DNA from 3 places in the Paenibacillus sp. 2KB_22 genome. Region 2 is predicted to be linked to each of the others. Evidence: riboswitches for the same ligand, from Rfam matches in the RefSeq annotation. Region 2 holds a riboswitch; each other region holds the start of a gene.
The links. Region 2 has a riboswitch for S-adenosylmethionine ahead of mmuP (S-methylmethionine permease). Riboswitches for the same ligand answer to the same signal wherever they lie in the genome.

Region 1 (5,163 bases), on a different contig from region 2:
AACAGGAACTTGATAAGTTCACCACGCGCAAGCAGGTGCTTGAAGGCATGAAGGAAGGGTATACGTTAGAGGAAATTGTTAATCGATCCGGATTATCCCGACGCGAGTTAATTGAGCTGTTGGAGGCACTGGATCACGAAGGTTATGACACCGATTGCCTTCTTGATGTGGAGCTTGCAGTGATGCCAGAGAACGAACAAGAGGCTGTATGGAGTGCTTATGAGGAGCTGGGAGATACGTTTCTGAAGCCAGTATTACATAAGGTGTATGGAGGAGAGAAGCCCGACGGAGGAAGTCTGGAGCAGGTCTATGAAAGACTGCGCATGATTCGGATCCGCTTTCGTCGGCACGCAGAGACAGAGAAGCAAGTTGGTTAAGCTTCGGAAATGAAAAAAAAGACGAGGCGTTTCTCCAAGAGGAGCGCGTCGTCTTTGTTATTTCATACGAGTTCATACCCAGTCTTTTTTGCGGAAAATGAAGAACATGCTCAGGCCCAGTGTAACCATCAGGCCAATCACAACAAAATAGCTGTATTTCCAGTTAAGCTCAGGCATATTCGTAAAGTTCATGCCGTATATACCGGTAATAACCGTCAGCGGCATGAAGACCGTGGTAATGGCGGTAAATACACGCATGATCTCATTCGCCCGGTTTGCTATACTGGATTGGTAGGCTTCTCGCAAGTTGCCCATCAGGTCGCGATAAGTCTCAAAGGTTTCCGATATTTTTACGGCATTCTCATAGATGTCACTGAAATACTTTTGCAGTTGATCATCGATGAGACGCAGATCTTTTTTGTTCAGGGTGTTGATGACCTCTTTCTGAGGTCCAAGGACTTTTTTCAGCCACAGAATCTCACTGCGCAGCCCGATGATTTCATTCAGATGTGACTTTTTGGTGTGCATCAGAATGTCTTCCTCAAGCTTCTCGATCCGTGCTTCAATTCGGTCACCTACGGTGAAATAATTATCAACAATCAAGTCAACGAGCAAATACAACAGACGATCCGGTGTACTGATTTCCTGTTCCCACAGGATTGGTTTCAGTGTACGCAATTCGCTGACCTTTTGCTTCGTAACACTAATAATGAAATGTCTGCCGAGGAACAAGTTCACCGCACGCAGAAATATCTCTTCATCATCGAAACGGATGCTATTAATCACAATAAAATAATGGTTCTCATAAATTTCAATCTTCGGACGTTGTTCTTCGTCACTAAGACAGTCTTCCACAGCCAGATCATGCATCAAGAACAGCGGCTGAAGTACCGCCAAATCGTCTACATCTGCATCGATCCAGTAGAATCCTTCCGCTGGTGGAGTCAGCGCCTGCTGAATATCGTCCACCGGAATAAATACACCGTTGTTTACCAACCGGATTTTCATCGTTAATCTACTCCTTCTGCACCCGCCAACTTGGCGGATATTATCATTATGGGCGCAAAAAGAACAAATCAGCCGGTCGGCAGCGGAGCCTGGAGATCAGGGCTGCGTTCACTATATAATCAAACGGAAGTCACGTCCCGCTGCCGGCATGCTGATGTCAATTCTCTATGCAGTTTATCGGAATTCGGCTGCCAGTCAGGCCTCGGGTCGCCATCCATTTAATATGTCACCTCTCACATAAGGGTTTATAACACCTTGTTTAGTATACCGCTGGTACAAGGTGCTTTCAAGCGCAAAAATGTGTCTATTTCGCGCCCTGAGGCAGTGTATGACAACGGATGATGAACGGTTCCGATTTGGACCGCAGACAGAGAACTGCAACTTGACGTGAGGGCATTAATGTAATAAAGTAGACGGTGAACCATATTAAATTACAATCTAATACAGCGAAATCTTATCAAGAGTAGGTGGAGGGACTGGCCCGATGAAACCCGGCAACCGGCGGTATACCGCACGGTGCTAATTCTTGCAGCGACCAAGTGTCAAGTGGCACTGTTGTAACTGAGAGATGAGAGAGGCGCATATCTATTTACATATGACCTTTCTCGAAATCCGAGGAAGGTCTTTGTCATATGCCCCGACTTCTCAGCAGTGATTTTCGCTAAGGAACTTGAGGTTGTTTGTAACGTTGGATGAAAGAGCAATTCAATGTTTTTACAAGCTCAAGGCAGTCAATCACTGTATTGATGTGAAGACATCAAGCCAGTGGCGGCTGCATCTATCTATGCACAAGGAGGAGTTAGACTTACCATGCCAATCAAAATTCCGGATACTCTACCAGCAAAAGAAGTACTTGAAGGAGAGAATATCTTCGTCATGGATGAAACTTCTGCATACCAGCAGGATATTCGTCCACTCCGTATCGCTATATTAAACCTGATGCCCACAAAGGAAACGACCGAAACACAATTGCTTCGTCTGGTGGGAAACACGCCTATTCAGGTGGATGTTGTTCTCGTACATCCCAAATCCCATACGTCGAAGAATACGTCGCAGGAGTATTTGGATCTGTTCTATAAAACCTTCGATGAAATTGAGCACCGCCGTTTCGATGGCATGATTATTACGGGTGCCCCGGTGGAACAGATGGATTTCGAAGACGTGAACTATTGGAATGAAATCCAGGAGATCTTCGAATGGACCAAAACCAATGTGACTTCAACCCTCCACATATGTTGGGCTTCCCAGGCAGGTTTATACCATCATTTTAACGTACCCAAGGTTGCACTTGATGAAAAGTGTTTCGGCGTTTTCCCACATACCATCAATAAACCACATGTTCCGTTGTTGCGTGGATTCGATGAAGTATTCAACGTTCCACATTCCCGTCATACGGAAGTGAGACGCGAAGATATTGAAAAGAATGAGAATTTAGAGATTTTGGCTGAATCCGAGGAAGCGGGTATCTTCCTGGTTGCTACCAAAGATGGCAAACAAATTTTTGCCACAGGACATGCCGAGTATGACCCGTTCTCATTAAAGTGGGAGTATGATCGGGATGCAGCTAAAGGGTTGGATATCGCATTGCCTAGACATTATTATCCGAATGACGATCCTTCACGTGTGCCACCCGCCACTTGGCGCGCTCATGCCAACTTATTATTCTCTAACTGGCTCAATTACTATGTGTATCAAGAAACACCTTACGATATTGGCCCGCAAATCTAATCGAGATTACAGGAGGATGCAGCAATGGAAGACAACAACAAGTTGAAAATCGAAAGCCGCTTAGCACAAATTGGATCCATCAATGAACCGGTAACAGGCGCCATTAACTTTCCGATCTATCAATCCACTGCGTTTCGTCACCCGAAGCTTGGACAAAGCACGGGGTTTGATTATATTCGTACAACTAATCCAACCCGTAAAGTGTTGGAAGAAGCGGCTGCAGCGCTGGAGTCCGGTGATGCAGGGTTTGCCTGTAGCTCGGGTATGGCCGCCCTGCAAACGATTTTTGCCATGTTTGGTCAAGGCGATCATCTGATTGTATCGCTGGATCTGTATGGCGGAACCTATCGTCTGCTTGAACGCATCTTGTCCCGTTTCGGTGTAACCGCAAGTTATGTGGACACGAATGACCTTGCAGCACTGGAGAAGGTTCGTCAGCCGAATACCAAAGCTGTATTCATTGAGACACCAACCAATCCACTGATGATGATCACAGATGTGGAAGCCGTTGCTTCCTGGGCGAAAAGTTACAACCTGTTGACCATTGTTGACAACACGTTGTTGACTCCATTTTTCCAACGTCCGATTGAACTGGGTGCCGATATCATCATTCATAGCGCTACCAAATATCTGGGCGGACACAATGATGTGCTGGCCGGACTAATTATAACCAAGGGTGAGGCATTATCTGCAGAGATGGCGTTCCTGCATAATTCCATTGGAGCCGTATTGTCTCCAAGTGACTCTTACCAGTTGATGAAAGGTATGAAAACGCTGGCTCTTCGCATGGAGCGTCATGAATACAATGCGCTTACCATTGCGAAATACTTGCTTGAGCATCCAGCGGTGGGTGAAGTGTATCATCCAGGCCTGTCCGATCATCCGGGGTATGAGGTGCAGAATAAACAATCCACCGGTAACACAGGTATCTTCTCTTTTAAAGTGAAGGATGCACGTTACGTTGAACCATTGCTACGTCATATCAAACTGATTGCTTTTGCCGAAAGTCTCGGTGGAGTGGAATCACTCATGACCTACCCAGCGGTACAAACGCATGCGGATATTCCGCTTGAAATTCGTGATGCCGTAGGTGTGGATGACCGACTGCTCCGGTTCTCCGTAGGCATTGAACATGCAGATGATCTGATTGCAGATCTTGGCAATGCTCTGACAGCTGCACAACAGGAAGTCGAAGGAGGCGTGCACTCATGAGTGAGTCCAACAACAAGCAGAATTCTGAATTAAAATTTGATACCAAATTGCTTCATTTTGGTGATGAAATCGACAAAACAACTGGAGCCTCCAGTGTACCAATCTATCAAGCCTCTACCTTCCATCATTTTGATATCTTCAATCCGCCTCAACATGATTACAGTCGTTCGGGTAATCCGACACGTCAGGCTTTGGAAGATTACATCACACTGCTGGAGGGCGGAGCACGAGGATTCGCCTATTCATCGGGAATGGCTGCGATCTCCAGCGTGTTCATGATGTTCTCCGCAGGAGATCACATGATTGTAACGGAAGATGTATATGGAGGTACGTATCGGTTGCTTACTTCCATATTAAGCCGTATGCAGATTGAGACGACCTTTGTAGACATGACTAATATAGATGAAGTAAAAGCGGCACTCAAGCCGAACACCAAGGCAGTTTATATGGAAACACCGTCCAACCCAACCCTGCGTATTACGGATATCGCTGCCGTAACTGACTGGTCGAAGGAACATGATCTGATCACAATTCTGGATAACACCTTTATGACACCGTACTATCAGCGTCCAATTGAGCTTGGTGTGGATATCGTCGTACATAGTGCTACCAAGTTCCTCGGGGGGCATAGTGATGTGTTGGCAGGTTTAGCAGTTGCTCGCACGGAATCACTTGGCGTACAACTGAAACAGCTGCAAAATGGACTCGGAACTGTACTCGGGGCACAAGAATCCTGGCTTTTGATGCGCGGGATGAAAACCTTGGGGGCTCGTATGGCTCATAGTGAACGGAGCACAGCCAGACTTGCGGCATGGCTTAATGAGCGCAGTGATATTAC
Region 2 (5,163 bases):
CGATTACAATCATTATCTTTGTGATTGAAATTCTGCTGAGTAATCAGCTATTTGAGATTGGGAATCTAAGACCGGTGCTCGGGGAGGGGCTTATGCCCGTTTTCAAAGGACTGAAGCCTTCTCTATTGTCATATACGGGGTATGAGGTGATGCTAATCATGACTGCTTATATGAAAAATCCAAAGAAGAGCAATATGGCAATGAGTTGGGGGATATTCATAACGACCGCAATCTATTTGATTACTGTTGTTATGGTTGTAGGTAGCCTATCCCTTGATGGAATCAAAACACGGACTTGGCCAACGCTGGATTTGGTAAGAAGCTTCGAGATACAAGGTTTGATATTTGAACGGTTCGAATCCTTATTGTTGGTCATCTGGATTATGCAAATCTTTTCGACTACAGCGATTACACATTATTGCGCGTCGGTGGGCATTCGTGATTTGTTCCGTTCCAAAAAAATCAAGGGCATTATGTATGGTCTGCTTCCGTTCATTTATGTGACAGCAATGATGCCTAAAACGGTGGATGATACCTTTAAACTTGGGGATATGCTCGGCAATGTATCCGTGATTCTATTCGCCATTTTACCTCTGGTCCTACTGTTGTTAAGTCTGATTCGCAAAAAAGGAGGCAAGCATGCATGACACCATTTCGTATGCTCTTACGTGTAGCTTCTGCCTTGTGCATTCTGTTATTGATATCCGGATGCTGGAGCAGTCGGGAAATAGAGGATCTAAGTCTCTATGTCGGTCTTGGAATTGATGTCGGTAAAGAGACAGCATTTGAAAAAGACATCGCTGAACAGGGAGGAACATATCCTAAGAAGAACTATGTGACCGCTACGGTGCAGATTGCTCCAGGCATCACCAATAGTCAATCGAGCCAACAATCCGGTTCGCCTTCTTCCGGTAAAACATCCTACTCCAATGAACAGCTCAGTGGAGATTCCATGTTGCAAATCTTCCGTCAGTTTGCGTTAAGGCGGGATCGGCCCCTCATTGGACATCATCTGAAAGTTATCGTCGTCTCCAAGGATATTGCCAAAAAATATGGTTTGAATCAATTACTTGATTTTGTACTACGGGATAATGATATTCGACCGAACTGCCTGGTGCTGATCAGTCATCATCGTGCATTAGATGTGTTGACTTCACAGGACCCGTCTCGGATTCCGGCATTTTATCTCACAGGAATTACGAACAATTCGTATTTGTCCAACAAAATTTTGGATCCTGTATTACTGTCTAAATTAGACGCTCAAATGCAGTCCGGTACCAGCTTTCTGCTTCAGAATGTGTTGTATTCCCATGGAGAGGACAAGTTCTCTGGGGGCAGCATCTTTGATGGAAAAACAACCAAATTCATTGGAGAACTTAGTCAAACAGATCTAGAAGGTCTGTCATGGCTCAATTCCAAAAAAAAAGGAGGTGTCTTAAAAACACATAACAAGCAAGGATTCACCGTCGTATATGAAATCAAGAAGAAAAAAGTGAAAATTATTCCGAAGGTGGTTGGCAATGATATTTCATTTCATGTGAAGACTGAATCGGAAGGCTGGCTGATGGAGGATTGGCGCGCTCCCGAGGAAGAGGAGAAAGGTGAATATCTCAGAGAATTGGAAAAGGATTTTGCTGAGCTGGCCGAACAACAGATTCGTCAGGTATTGTCCAAACTTCAGCATACCTATAAAGTCGATGTAGGGGAATTTCGGGATAGCTTGCGTATTAAACATCCAAAAACATGGAAGAAAGTCAAAGATGATTGGGATAAAATTTTTAGCACCGTGCCGATCACGTATGAGGTTAAGACCACCATCACCAATCCAGGGTCTTCTACAGAATAGCGAGATGTGCCATTTATGATTTAAATGTTGACACATTCATGATAGATCGCTATATTTATAAAAAATCATTTTCTTATCCAGAGAGGTGGAGGGACTGGCCCTTAGAAACCTCAGCAACAGATCTGAAGGATACTGTGCTAATTCCAGCGGGTGAACAGCCTGATAGATAGGAGCGTTTGTTTTTATTTGTCAGTAACGGCGCACTCTTTAGGAAGAGTGGGTCTTTTTTGTTTTTTCTGGATGAAGAAGTAGGGAGCAGCAGGTATGGAGAACAACAACGACAAAGGGCATTTTCAGCGGAAAATGCAGGCACGGCATGTGGTCATGCTCTCTCTGGGTGGAGTCATTGGAACGGGATTATTCCTGAGCTCGGGTTACACGATTCAGCAGGCGGGACCACTGGGAACTATTCTTTCCTACCTGATTGGAGCCATCGTAGTATATTTGGTCATGCTCTGTCTTGGTGAACTGTCTGTTCATATGCCGGAGACGGGAGCATTTCATAGTTATGCAGCTAAATATATCGGACCAGCAACAGGTTACACGGTGGCTTGGTTGTACTGGTTAACCTGGACTGTTGCGCTTGGCTCCGAATTCACAGCCGCCGGTCTGTTGATGCAGCGCTGGTTCCCATCGGTAAACGTATGGATATGGAGCGCGCTTTTTGCACTGATGATCTTTTTGTTCAATGCTTTAACGGTAAAATTATTCGCAGAATCTGAGTTCTGGTTCTCATCTGTGAAAGTAGTTACCATCGTAGTCTTCATTATTATCGGTGGTGCAGCTATGTTTGGGTTCATCCCCATGGCGGATTCTGAACCGACTCCATTCCTTTCCAATATTACAGCATCCGGGTGGTTCCCTCATGGGGCTACAGCGATATTGATGACCATGCTTGCTGTTAACTTTGCATTCTCAGGCACCGAGTTAATCGGTATTGCCGCTGGAGAAACGGAGAATCCGGAAAAGACGATTCCCAAAGCTATTCATACCACGCTGTGGCGGTTGGTTATTTTTTTCATCGGAACGATTATTATCTTGTCGGCTTTGCTGCCCATGTCGGATGCCAGTGTACTGGAAAGTCCGTTTGTAGCGGTAATGGAGCGGGTGGGTGTACCCTATGCAGCAGACATTATGAACTTTGTTATTCTGACGGCGATTCTCTCTGCTGCGAATTCAGGTCTGTATGCTTCGTCACGAATGCTCTGGTCTCTGGCAGATAAAAAGACGATCTCCCCTTGGTTTGCCAAACTGACCAAGCGCGGGGTACCGCTGAATGCACTTCTGATCAGTATGGTGGGGGGTGCACTGGCTTTGCTGTCCAGCATCATTGCCCCAGGTACAGTATATATTACTCTGGTCTCCATCTCAGGTCTGGCTGTCGTTGCCGTATGGATGAGCATCAGTGCTTCCCAGTTCATGTTCCGCAGACAGTATATCCGGGAAGGACACGCGGTCAAAAATCTGGTCTACCGCACACCACTGTATCCGGTGGTACCGATTGTTTCATTTATATTATGCCTGGCTTCATGCATAGGTATTGCCTTCGACCCAACACAGCGAATTGCGCTGTATTGTGGGGTTCCGTTTATCGCAGTATGTTACGCAGCTTATTACCTGACAGAACGTGTGAATAAGAAAAGAGGACAAGTATATGACGCAAACACAACAGACTAACCCCATAGAACAGATCCTGCGTGAACATCCGGTCATGATTCTGGATGGAGCGCTGGCAACAGAACTCGAACAGCATGGATGTGATCTGGATGATCCATTATGGTCGGCTCGTGTGTTGCTTGAGAATCCGGATGTTATTGTTCAGGTCCATGCGGATTATTTCCGGGCAGGAGCCGACTGTGCGATTACATCCAGTTATCAAGCCACGGTGGATGGCTTCCGCAAGAGAGGAATCGGTGAGCAAGAAGCGTTGGACCTGATTCGCAAGACGGTGGAGCTGGCTGCACAGGCGAGAGATAACGTATGGGCAGAAGTGCAGGGAGGCGGAGTAGAAAACACGGAAGTCAAACTGGAGGGCAATCTGGTCATCGGAACGGCACAACAAACGTCTGATGTCCTAGAGACAGGGGGCTTGGCCCGGCCACGACCGATGGTTGCTGCATCCGTTGGACCCTACGGCGCTTATCTAGCTGATGGATCGGAATACATCGGTCACTACGGTGTGTCAGATGAGACATTGGCTGCATTCCATCGTCCGCGGATGGCCGCGTTGCTTGAAGCGGGTGCTGATATTCTGGCTTTTGAGACCATTCCATCCTTGCAGGAAGCACAGGTGCTGGTTGATTTGCTGAAGGAGTTTCCTCATGCGTATGCCTGGCTATCTTTCTCCTTGAAAGATGGGACGGCAATCAGTGAGGGCACGCCGATTGAGACATGTGCACAATTGTTTGGTTCCGAGCCGCAGATTGCTGCGATTGGCCTGAACTGTGCTCCCATGGAAGTGGTGACGGAAGCAGTGAGTATTTTGAATCGTACCAGCGATAAACCTGTTATTGTGTATCCGAACTCGGGAGAAGTATACGATGCAGCAACGAAGACGTGGAGTGGACAGGGTACATGTGGCAGTATGAGTGATGCTTCGGAACAGTGGGTTGCTGCGGGGGCAAAAATTATTGGCGGCTGTTGCCGAACTACGCCACATCAGATTGGCGAGCTTGCGAAGAAGTGGCGGAAATAAAAGACTTGATGTAGGGTTGTACCCCAAAAAGCTAGAGATACAACCAAATATAAAAAAGCCCTCACGATCCATTACTGGATTGGTGAGGGCTTTTTCAGTGTGATTTAGCTTATAACAACATGAGGACAATCCTCTTCTGATGCCCCTGATTATGCTATTTAATTAACCGAGTGCTAACTAAGGTACGACCTTCGTCGCTTAGGATGTACAGACCCGTTGTGTTATTTAAAAATAGACGATCCTCACTAAGATCAAATTCGCCATTTTTGTAAGTGTACAAAACGTTCAGGTTGCTTGTGTCCATAATAATTAGTTCGGTATTTCCATTCTTTTTAGCTGTAAACATAAAACTTGTACCATCAACTGCCATATGAAGAGGCATCCAATAGCTGTTATAGGTGGTTGGTATGGGCAGATATGCCTTCTCAGCGATTAACTTACCCGCAGATGAATATAACTTAATTCGTTTATTTTTAGCATCTACAAACAAAAAACGATCCTTCAATGCAACAATTTCAGTTGAGTAATCAATATAAGGAAGTTCTTTTGTCCATCTGATTTTCCCTGAACTGTTGTATGCTTTTAGCGTCATAATTTTTTTGTGAATACTATAATGCAACAA
Region 3 (5,163 bases), on a different contig from region 2:
GGATGTTCGCGTATGGGTTACCTTGCAGATCTTCGATCAGCAAAGCATCATTCGCCGGATTCAGGTTCGCTTCAAGCGCATAGTTAGCGTTGATGAATACCAGATCCGCTTCATCCAATTGACGAGGCATCATGGCCGCATCCAGCTCGATGATATCCAGGTTCTTCGGATTGGCTGTGATATCTTGAATCGTAGAAGTGATATTCGTGTTATCTTTCAGCGTAATGATGCCTTCTTTGGCGAGCAACAACAGAGCACGTCCCCCATTGGATGGGTCATTTGGAATTGCTACTTTTGCGCCGTCAGCCAATTCATCCAAAGACTTAATCTTTTTGGAGTATCCGCCAAAAGGTTCAACATGAACAGGAGTTACAGCAACGAGGTTGAATCCACGTTCTTTATTCTCTGTGTCCAAGTACGGCTGATGCTGGAAGAAGTTTGCATCCAATTTTTTATCAGCAAGTTGCTGGTTGGGTTGTACATAGTCATTGAACGTAACGACTTGCAAACGAATACCTTGTGCTTCCAGCTCAGGCTTGATGCTTTCCAGAATCTCTGCGTGTGGTGTAGGTGAAGCTCCCACTTTCAATTCAACCGTGCGTGGTGCACCTGCTGAATTGTCTGCGCCGCTATCGGCGTCCTTGTTGTTACCGCAAGCTACGAGAACCGCAATCAGCATAAGACTAAGTAGAGCGAAAGACCATTTTTTCATGTGTAAAACCCCTTCTCTCATCATTTTTTTAATGTTGCGTTCGAATAAATGCATAGCCATCATGTTATCTATGTGTTATTTCCTGGTGAAAAATGTAACCAAGCGATCTCCAGCCATCTGGAGAATTTGCACGAGAATAATCATCGACACTACGGATATGATCATGATTTCATTTTGATAACGGAAGTATCCGTAGTTAATAGCCAGTGTTCCCAGTCCTCCACCACCAACCATGCCCGCCATGGCCGTATAGGAGACAAGCGTAACAATAGTGATCGTAATTCCGGCAAGCAGACCAGGTAACGCCTCAGGCAGCAACACCCGTCTTACAATCTGTCCGGTGGATGCCCCCATCGACTGCGCCGCTTCAATTACCCCCCGGTCAACTTCTCGCAACGTCGTCTCCACCAATCGAGCAAAGTAAGGAGCTGCTGAAATAACCAAAGGAGGTATTACGCCGAGAACCCCCGTAGCTGTACCGACAAGTATACGAGTGAATGGAATAAGAGCAACAATCAATATGATAAATGGTACCGAGCGTAAAATATTAACAACCAGAGATAGTATAGTGTAGACTGTCCGTGACTTAATTGAAGCAGATCGGGCTGTCATGAACAGCAGAACTCCGAGTGGTAAACCCAAGATAACGGTGAACAGGCCTGATACACCCAAAATTTGCAGTGTCTCTATGGAAGCTTTACCAACCTCTTCCCAACGTACGGTTGAAAAATCCATCTAACGTAGCACCTCCACATCAAGTCCCTCAGCGGTTAATTCGGATATCGTCCGATCAATCGCATAGGAATCACCTTCGAACCGAACGGTCAGTTGTCCATAAGGAACCTGTTTAATCGTAGAGATCGTTCCTTGCAGGATGGCAAAATCCACACCCGTCTTGCGAACCGTTCTGGATAAAATCGCTTCATACGTTTTGTTCCCCAGAAAGGATATCTTCACAAGTTTGGAAGCAACCCCTGTCTGCAGTTCAACGCCTGCATTCGCCAGAGCGGTCTCTTCCAGAGCCAGTCCAGCTTCATGGTCACGCATCATGAAGTCCCGCGTAATCGCATGTTGCGGCTTCAGGAACACTTCTGTTACAGGTCCCTGTTCCACAATGCCGCCTTGATGAATGACAGCTACCTTGTCACAGATGTTCTGAATGACATGCATCTCATGTGTAATCAGCACAATCGTAAGGTTGTACTTTTCGTTAATGTCGAGCAATAACTTCAGAATTGAATTTGTCGTCTGCGGATCAAGTGCTGAAGTAGCCTCATCACAGAGAAGTACATTCGGATCACTCGCAAGTGCTCTCGCAATCCCCACACGTTGTTTCTGTCCACCTGATAATTGAGCTGGATATTTGTTGCTATGGTTCTCCAGACCAACGAGATTGAGCATTTCCTTCACTTTGCGATCGATGGCATCCTTGGGTGTATTCACAAGCTTTAGTGGAAAAGCCACATTATCATATACCGTTGCCGAAGATAACAGATTAAAGTGTTGAAAAATCATTCCGATCTTGCGTCTCTGTTGCTGCAATTCGGTTTTGCTCAGTTCAGTCAGATTGATCCCGTCAACCCATACTTCACCCTCCGTAGGCCGCTCCAGCAAATTAATACAGCGAATCAGTGTACTTTTACCCGCTCCGGAATGGCCAATCACGCCGTAGATTTCACCCTTTTGGATGTTCAAATTCAGCTCGGATAACGCTGTTGTAGACTTTTTGCCTTTGCCGTACGTTTTCGTTAAACCTTTTAATTCAATCAATCGCACTTGCCCCTTTCCAACCACCTACATGTATCTTTACCCGATCTAAAGGAAAACTCCCCTTAAAGTACAAAAAAGAGCCCTTTGCAGAAACAAAGAGGGCTCTTCACGTGAAAGAATATACCTTCTCATCTGCCAAAATCGTGCCTTGCACCATTTTGTAGGAATTAGCACCTAACATCTATAACGAATGATACATGTATCATGTCATTACAAATCGGTTGCCGGGCTTCATCGGGCCTGTCCCTCCGCCGCTCTCGATAAGAAATATGTTGTTGTAGGATTTTATAAGTTCATGTAGTTCATGCTTTATAATGTGAATGTAACTTTTGAGAAATATCAGTTCATTCTTCGTCATTGTAACACTCTAATTGAAACTCAGTATATTCCAAGTATTCCGATTTGTCAAAGGGAATTATTTCTTTGCCATATTTTATTGATATAACGATAAGAGGCTGTTAACGTTTCACAGACCATATCCACGCCCTGACGCATTTCCTGCACATGCTGATTCAGATCCTCCAACTTTACTTTACCTTGCAAGGTCTGGTGTAACTGCCACAAGTCATCGTGCATTTCTGAGTTCATGTAGTGAATTTCCATATTACGTCGTTTGCGCAGCTTACTCATCGGCTCCCTATATGAGTCCTTGATCTGAATTAATTGCAACGCAAGATCATGATGCTCCCTCGCATAATCGAACTGCCTTAATACCGTAAAATAAGAAAAATGCGCTTTTGTATTTGAAGTATTCAGCTGGAATATTTCATTTAATACGGTGCCGACTTTATCCAGAATGGCAAAGCAGCGAATGAAGCCATCTTTGTAGAAATACACATATCGGGCATACTCGGCTTTTTCAGTCGGCGTCATGTCGTCCGTTGAGCCTGCAACGACTTTTTTGCGAAAATGAGAAGCAGCGAAGCAGCTTTGCTCCAGTTCATCCAATGAGGAGATGAGTCCCTGGGTCCACACATACAGTTTCCGATAGTCATGCGTAGGATCGTGGTCCACATGCATTTGTCGCTGAAATAGCTCAAGTGTAGGCGCCATTGAGTCCATCGCTTCCTTCAATTTACCTTCGTTTATACGCGGTTTTTCCCCCAGCAACGTTCGCAGCATATATAACCTCCTCTTTCCAATTCAACAAGAATTCATCACCGTAACACTTCATCCATTCCGTGTAATTGCTGCTTGCCATAGGTTGCCCTGATCCCCCTGACATCAAACAAAGTCCACCTGTCCAATGATGTACATCACTGGATGGTGGACTTTCATATTAGGCCGAGTACTTTCAAGAGAACTGTATCTGTATCTAGAACCGATTAACCGGTCGATGCAGCTTGTACACCAGGAAACTCATATACGTTAAAACTCCGAACAATATGGCGATATCCAGCATATGAGCAAGAGCTACGAACATGTATACTTCCGGACGGTTCATTGTCACCATCATGAAAATACCAATAACTACTTGCATCAGGATGAGAACAACGGATACCACGCCAAGGGTACGCATTTCCTTGTTGTCCGGATGATTACGGTAAGCGAAGTGACCCAGAATTGCAATAACAATGACGAGCGATGCTGCTGCTGCACGATGAGCAAAAGCAACCGCTACCCCACCCGAAAGCTCAGGAATAATCTGCCCGTTACAGAGCGGAAATCCGGAACATCCGCCAGCAGAATTCGTGTGGCTCACAAATGCACCCGTGTATACCACGAGATATGTGTAAATGGTGGAGAACCAGACCAGATTCCTGAATTTTTTGCTCACCCGAGGGTATTTATTCAGACGCTCCAATCCGCCATCTTTTGCCTCCTGCCTTATGCCCAGCGCCATCATTAGGGAACTGGCAAAAGCAATCAGTGCAAAGCCGAAATGCAGTGCCATGACTGCTGAAGATTGGGAGAAGACGACGGCAAAAGCCCCCATGATTCCCTGGACGATAACAAATACCAGGGTTAAGAAAGAAAACAATTGCAGGTCACGGCGTGACTTGCCGAACAGCAGAAAAGCAACAAACGAGGCAATGGACAACAATCCAGCCAGTGCGCTTACAGCGCGATGGGAATATTCAATAAGTGAAGCCACAGTATGTGCCGGAACGAGTTTTCCGTTACATAGAGGCCATTCCGTTCCGCAGCCAAGGCCCGATTCCGTTTTGGTTACGATGCCTCCACCAAAAGTGGCCAGAAACATGACAAGACAGGTTAATACGGTTAACCATTTAAACAAAGTTAAGTGTTTCAAATTTTTCTCACCCGCTGTTGGTTTAAGATGGCGAAGAATATCCTTCGCTTGTTTCGGTACTTTGACACTTATTTCACAACTAAATTCATTATACCGGATAAAATGTTCATTGACGTCGCGCTTTGTGACAAAATGTTAACGTCTGGTGAAAAAATGACCCGTAGGTCATTGGGGTATTGGGGGATAGCCAGTTGAATGGTGTCTTAAACAGAGTTCAGAACACACAAACGCCATTTCCCTATTTCAAGAGAAATGGCGTTCTTTTTATTATACCCTTTTACAACATGAACCTGTCATACTTTTATATAGGTTCAATGAAACATTTACACAATAACGGAGAGGACAGAAATAGCCTGAAGAAGCGAAGCTAAAAGCTTTCTGAAAGAAAGCTGCATCGGAAGCATATGCTTCGCCTTTATCCCCGGAT

Region 1: another riboswitch for S-adenosylmethionine. It lies ahead of metA (homoserine O-acetyltransferase MetA); the one in region 2 lies ahead of mmuP (S-methylmethionine permease).
Region 3: another riboswitch for S-adenosylmethionine. It lies ahead of AB4111_RS23580 (methionine ABC transporter ATP-binding protein); the one in region 2 lies ahead of mmuP (S-methylmethionine permease).

The regions. Positions count from the first base shown of each region.
Region 1 is NZ_JBFRHG010000001.1:1,769,756-1,774,918, reverse strand. Features, by position in the region: gene AB4111_RS07600 (HRDC domain-containing protein) at 1-377, shown strand, start outside; gene corA (magnesium/cobalt transporter CorA) at 450-1,385, opposite strand; SAM riboswitch class I at 1,837-1,960, shown strand; gene metA (homoserine O-acetyltransferase MetA) at 2,196-3,113, shown strand; gene AB4111_RS07585 (PLP-dependent transferase) at 3,138-4,325, shown strand; gene AB4111_RS07580 (trans-sulfuration enzyme family protein) at 4,322-5,163, shown strand, end outside.
Region 2 is NZ_JBFRHG010000007.1:182,622-187,784, reverse strand. Features, by position in the region: gene AB4111_RS27345 (GerAB/ArcD/ProY family transporter) at 1-647, shown strand, start outside; gene AB4111_RS27340 (Ger(x)C family spore germination protein) at 644-1,846, shown strand; SAM riboswitch class I at 1,917-2,019, shown strand; gene mmuP (S-methylmethionine permease) at 2,111-3,523, shown strand; gene mmuM (homocysteine S-methyltransferase) at 3,501-4,541, shown strand; gene AB4111_RS27325 (hypothetical protein) at 4,696-5,163, opposite strand, start outside.
Region 3 is NZ_JBFRHG010000004.1:268,444-273,606, forward strand. Features, by position in the region: gene AB4111_RS23570 (MetQ/NlpA family ABC transporter substrate-binding protein) at 1-712, opposite strand, end outside; gene AB4111_RS23575 (methionine ABC transporter permease) at 788-1,447, opposite strand; gene AB4111_RS23580 (methionine ABC transporter ATP-binding protein) at 1,448-2,482, opposite strand; SAM riboswitch class I at 2,608-2,749, opposite strand; gene AB4111_RS23585 (Cthe_2314 family HEPN domain-containing protein) at 2,888-3,604, opposite strand; gene AB4111_RS23590 (COX15/CtaA family protein) at 3,798-4,736, opposite strand.